One region of the Gottfriedia acidiceleris genome, then DNA from elsewhere that is predicted to be linked to it. Evidence: riboswitches for the same ligand, from Rfam matches in the RefSeq annotation. Region 1 holds a riboswitch; the other holds the start of a gene.
The links. Region 1 has a riboswitch for thiamine pyrophosphate ahead of MY490_RS05000 (ABC transporter substrate-binding protein). Riboswitches for the same ligand answer to the same signal wherever they lie in the genome.
Positions count from the first base shown of each region.

Region 2: linked by a shared signal. The riboswitch ahead of thiC (phosphomethylpyrimidine synthase ThiC) and the one ahead of MY490_RS05000 (ABC transporter substrate-binding protein) in region 1 are both predicted to bind thiamine pyrophosphate.

Region 1 covers NZ_CP096034.1:1,059,473-1,062,691, forward strand. The annotation lists gene MY490_RS04990 (RrF2 family transcriptional regulator) at 165-608, shown strand; gene racE (glutamate racemase) at 705-1,496, opposite strand; TPP riboswitch at 1,727-1,836, shown strand; gene MY490_RS05000 (ABC transporter substrate-binding protein) at 1,925-2,917, shown strand; gene MY490_RS05005 (thiamine-binding protein) at 2,930-3,219, shown strand, end outside.
Region 2 covers NZ_CP096034.1:3,923,492-3,926,710, forward strand. The annotation lists gene thiC (phosphomethylpyrimidine synthase ThiC) at 162-1,940, opposite strand; TPP riboswitch at 2,078-2,192, opposite strand; TPP riboswitch at 2,427-2,536, shown strand; gene MY490_RS18560 (thiamine phosphate synthase) at 2,624-3,219, shown strand, end outside.

The DNA.
Region 1 (3,219 bases):
TTAAAGTAGTATTTTAAATACATCTTTATCTTAGACCTAGAATTTATTTAAAGCAATATGTAGAATACATCTTTTGTGGATTTTTTCGTAAAAATACATTAAAGTTTAAAAAAAGTTCACAATTATGCTATGATTAATCTTAAATAAAACAGTGAGGACAAGTTATGCGTTTAACAACTTATTCGGATTACTCTCTTCGTGTACTAATATTTCTTAGCTCTGAGCCTAGTGAAAAATTAGTTAATATTAAAGACATCGCTGAAGCTTATGATATTTCTAAAAATCATTTAATGAAAATAATTTATAATTTAGGAAAGATGGGTTACATCGAAACAATCCGTGGCAGAAACGGTGGAATCCGATTAGCTAAATTGCCATCAGAAATAAATATCGGTGAAATAATTCGCAAAACTGAAGAAGACTTTAATATTGTGGAATGTTTTGAACACGGTAATACTTGTGTTATTACACCTGTTTGTTCTTTAAAACATATATTTAATAATGCATTGGAACAATTTTTACAAGTTTTAGATCAATATACATTAGATGATATTGTAAAGAACAATGCGATGCTTAAAGATTATTTTTCAAATAATACAAAAGAATAAATAGTATGAAATAGAAGAGCGTTCGTAATTTAAAATGACAAAAACCAACAAAGGTTTACTTTGTTGGTTTCTTCATTTAATGCGGTCTATTGACCTTTATAGTTTAATATACTTTACGTTTTCCATTGGTTCTTGGAATAAGGATGAAGCTATTTTACTAAAAATGGTTGGATCCCCAGTTGTAAAAAATTCATGTGAAGTGATATCAGAGTTAGATAATAAATTTTGTTGATCTAGAATTGCACTTACTTCTAAAGCTGTTTCATCACCAGAGCTAATAAGATGAATTGATGGTCCCATCACTTTTTGGATGATTGGACCGAGTAATGGGTAATGCGTGCACCCTAGTATGAGTGTATCAATATTTGAATTAATAAGAGGTGCAAGAGTGTGTTTAACAATCTCAAATATTTCAGGTTTATTGTAGTCCCCATTTTCAACAATTCCAGCAAACTCTGGGCATGCCAAACCTTCAATGATAACTTTGTCATTAATCCGCTTTAGTGCAGAATGATATGCTTTACTATTAATAGTAGCATTCGTTCCTATGACACCGATTTGGTCATTTTGTGTTAATTTTATTGCTGCTCTAGCACCTGGGCGGACAACTCCAATGACTGGAATTTGAAGTTTTTCTCGCATTTCATTTAAGACTACTGAGGTTGCTGTATTACAGGCGATGACTAACATTTTTATATCTTTTTCCAATAGAAAATTAGTCATTTCCCAAGTGAATTCCCTGATTTCGGTATATGGTCTTGATCCGTATGGACATCTTGCAGTATCGCCTAAGTATAAAATGTCCTCTTTAGGTAATTGTCTTATAATTTGTTTGGCAACTGTTAAGCCCCCAACACCTGAGTCAATGACTCCGATTGGCTTATTCAAAAAATCCCCTCATTTTACTTAATAATTTGTTGATGTAGTATATTCTTTATTCATTTAAGATTTTACTATAATAAATGATATTTTTGTTTATTATTCTCTTTTTAAAACTGTTGAAATTTCATAGTTCAGTGCGCCTATTAACAGAGTATTAAAACATTTAAACATAAGTTGAAAATAATTCGTAAATTTAATCATTATCTGTTATATTAATGAGGAAAAGTTTATATATGAGAAAAATGTGGAGGAGCCAGTGTTGCTGGCTGAGATAGCGTCCTTAAGATGTTGACTCTTAGAACCTGATCTGGGTGATGCCAGCGTAGGGAACAGTATCTCTTTTTAGATATGTTTTTTACAGCGCATTTACGTCCGGGTTAGTATCCGGACGTTTTCTTTTTGTATAAACCAAAAACAAAAAGGAGTTATAGATAATGAAAAAACTAGTAGTATTTTTAGTAGCTATTTGTTTAATGTTAACCGGGTGTGGTCAAAACAAAACTGCTACTACTAAAAAGACAAAGCAATTAAAAAAGGTGACTGTCGTACTAGACTGGACGCCAAATACAAATCATACTGGGCTATTTGTTGCTAAGGAAAAAGGTTACTTTAAGGAACAAGGACTTGATGTAGATATAATCAGCCCGGGAGAAACAGGTGCAGACCAATTGGTGGCATCAGGTAAAGCAGACTTTGGTGTTTCTTATCAAGAGTCAATTACACAGGCAAGAGTTCAAAATGTACCGATTGTATCAATTGCAGCAATTATTCAACATAATACTTCTGGGTTTGCATCACCGGTGAATAAAGAAATTAAGTCTCCAAAAGATTTCGTTGGAAAAACATATGGTGGATGGGGTTCGCCAGTTGAAAAGGCTATTTTAAAATCACTTATGTCAGAAGAAAATGCTAATGTTAATAAGTTAAATATCGTTAATATGGGTGATGCTGATTTCTTTACAGCAGTTAAAAGAGATATCGATTTTGCATGGATTTATCAAGGATGGACAGGGATTGAAGCAGAGCTACGTGGAGAAAAATTAAACATGATTTATTTAACTGATTATAGTAAAAAGCTAGATTACTATACTCCAGTTTTAGCTACGAATGAAAAAATGATTAGTAAAAACCCTAAAATAGTAAAAGCGTTTGTGGCTGCTGCATCAAAAGGATATAATTTTGCGATTGATAACCCAAAAGAAGCTGCATCGATTTTAATAAAGGATAATCCAGATTTAGATAAAAAATTAGTGGAAAAAAGCCAAGAATGGTTAGCATCTAAATATAAAGATGATGCAGACCGTTGGGGTGAGCAAAAGTTATCGGTTTGGAAAAACTATGCTGATTTCTTAGCTGAAAATAAATTATTAGAAGGAAACTTTAAGCCAAAAGAAGCATTTACGAATGATTTCTTACCAGCGAAATAAGGAGGGGCAAAAATGCAAACTACTTTAATGAGTGTCCAAATTATACCGAAAACAAATAATATTGAGGATGTTATTCCAGCAGTTGATGAAGCAATTAAAATTATTGATGAATCAGGTGTAAAATATCAAGTTCAACCATTGGAAACAACTATGGAAGGTGACTTGAATCAATTATTAATGGTTGTTCAAAAAATGAATGAAAGAATGATTGAAATAGGTTGCCACAATGTAATTACTCAAATGAAAATACTTTATCAACCACAAGGTATTACGATGGATGTGTTAACGGAGAAGTACCGTTA
Region 2 (3,219 bases), 1.8 Mb from region 1:
CTGCATTTAAGGCATTCTTGTATCGTATCTTTTTTCTGGAAATCGTGTACACAGTTTTTTTGAATTGTGCTCAATTCGATCTTTAACTGATTCATATTTCTTTCTAAATACTTTATTTCTTTTATGATTTCTTCTACCCTATTCATATAAGGCTCACACCCTTATTGATAGATTTCTCCGCCTTGTTTTCTAAATTCAAGTGCTTTTTCTTTCATGCCTTCTTCGATGATTGAATCATTCTGAAGTTCTTCTTGTTTAACTAAATCTCGAATATCTTGAGAGATTCTCATACTACAGAATTTTGGACCACACATTGAACAAAAATGTGCTGTTTTAGCTCCTTCAGCAGGTAATGTTTCGTCGTGATATTCAATTGCTCTTTCAGGATCTAGGGAAAGGTTAAACTGATCACGCCATCTAAATTCAAATCTTGCTTTTGAAAGTGCGTCATCTCTTTTTTGTGCACCAGGGTGTCCTTTTGCTAAGTCAGCTGCATGTGCTGCTATTTTGTATGTAATAACACCTACTCTTACATCTTCCTTATTTGGAAGGCCTAAATGCTCTTTCGGAGTTACATAACAAAGCATTGCAGTACCAAACCAACCAATCATTGCTGCACCGATCGCTGATGTAATGTGATCGTAGCCAGGCGCGATATCAGTCGTTAACGGTCCTAATGTATAAAACGGTGCTTCCTGACAAATTTCTAATTGTTTATCCATATTTTCTTTAATTAAGTGCATCGGTACATGTCCCGGTCCTTCAATCATAACTTGAACATCGTGTTTCCATGCAATTTTCGTTAACTCACCTAGTGTTTCTAACTCAGAAAACTGTGCTTCGTCATTTGCATCGGCGATTGAGCCTGGTCTCAGTCCATCTCCTAAAGAGAATGTTACGTCATAACGCTTCATAATTTCACAAATTTCTTCAAAATGAGTATATAAAAAATTCTCTTTATGATGAGCTAAACACCACTGAGCCATAATAGACCCTCCACGAGATACAATTCCAGTCACTCGTTTTGCAGTTAATGGGATATAGCGTAATAACACACCCGCGTGAATCGTAAAATAGTCTACCCCTTGTTCAGCTTGCTCAATTAGAGTATCTCTAAACACTTCCCAGCTTAAATCTTCAGCAATTCCATTGACCTTTTCAAGCGCCTGATAAATCGGAACTGTCCCTACTGGTACCGGTGAGTTTCGGATAATCCATTCACGTGTTGTATGAATATTCTTCCCGGTTGAAAGATCCATCATCGTATCTGCTCCCCAACGAGTAGCCCATGTCATTTTTTCTACTTCTTCTTCAATTGAGGACGTGACGGCTGAATTACCTATATTGGCGTTTATTTTCACATGAAAATTACGTCCGATGATCATTGGCTCACTTTCAGGGTGATTAATATTCGATGGAATGACAGCCCTTCCTTTTGCAACTTCATCACGAACAAATTCAGCTGAAACATTCTCTCGAATCGCAATAAATTCCATTTCAGGTGTTATAATCCCTTTACGAGCATAATGCATTTGAGTAATATTTCCATTATCCTTTGCACGTAACGGTTTTCTTTTTAACCCTTTAAACACCTCAACATTATGTTGATCTGACTCTTTTCTATATCCATTATCTTCAGGCTTTATTTCACGCCCTTCATACTCTTCAACATCATTTCGTTCGATTACCCAGTTTTGTCTAATCGCCTTAAGTCCCATTCGAATATCAACTGAGCTAGCTGAATCTGTGTAAGGTCCGCTAGTGTCGTAAACTCTTACTGGAGCATTCTCTTCTTCGCCAAAAGTGCCAGTTGTTGGACTTAATTGAATCTCACGCATTGGCACCTTAATGTCAGGTCTAGACCCTTCAACATACACCTTCTTACTCCCTGAAAAACTAGACATGATGGAAAAATTCATTTCATTTACAGAATTGTTCATTTGATTTCATTCCCCTTTTTAATTAGTTTAAAAAGGACGAAATCCAATTCATTTAAAGCATGAAAAAAAGCCGAAATCTTATTTTTAAGACCCGGCTAAGTGTTAGCAAAACTACATTAACAATTATGAAATCATTAATGAGAAATTTCTAACTTCCCCACGCTGGTATGAACCAGATCAGGTCCTGAGGGTTAAGAAACTTATTCGCGTTTCTCTCTCAGCCCAACTAATTGGACACCCCTAGTCAATCTATTAAATTGTTCAAACTAAATATAAACCCACAAATTTAAAATGTAAATGTTTTTATTCCCCTAAATTTTTACAGAAATTCCAAATTAAAAAAATTATTGGTTTTTTTATCCCCTAAAAATACTTGATTTCACTATATCTCAAGCCCAATTTCTAGTAAATAATTAGACTAGTAAAAATAAATTTAGTATTGAATATTATTTTTTATATGCTATGCTAAGATTAATTTTCATACATATTCATCACTAGGGGATCCCTTGATAAGGGCTGAGAATAAAGTAGTTACTTTTAAACCCTCAAAACCTGAACAGGCTAGTACCTGCGTAGGAAAGTGGCGCATTTTATACTTTTTCACGTGCGATGTAACCACTTTCTTTTTTTAGGAAAGTGGTTTTTTTGTTGAAAAAATTTTCATAGTGAAAGAGGCTGGGAAAATGGAACTTATTGCAATTACAGATGATCAGCACTCAGTCGAAGTACTTGCTACAAAAATAATTCAAATAATCGATGCTGTCGACTATGTACATATTCGCGAAAAATCGAAAACGGCAATCGAGCTACTATCACTTTTAAATCTACTAAAAATAAACAAAGTAGATATGAAAAAAATTGTTTTAAATGATCGATTAGATATAGCTATTTTCTCTAACCTATCAAATATTCACTTGCCAGGACATGGTCTACCACTTGTTGATGTAAAAGAATATTTTCCTAATTTACGAGTAGGAAAGTCAGTTCACTCACTTACTGAAGCAATACAGGCAGAAAATGATAAAGCTGACTATATTATGTATGGTCATTGTTTTGAAACAGAGTGTAAAAATGGATTAACACCTAATGGAATTGAACTAATTCCAGAAATGAAAAAAACGTTAACTATACCAATCTATGCAGTCGGGGGAATATTACCTGAACATATCCACGTTCTAAAAGAGAACAAAATTGATGGTATAGCTGTAATGTCTGGCATATTTTCTGCCCGAAATCCCCTAGAAGCTGCGCTGCAATATTTTGAAAGGTGCAAATTCGC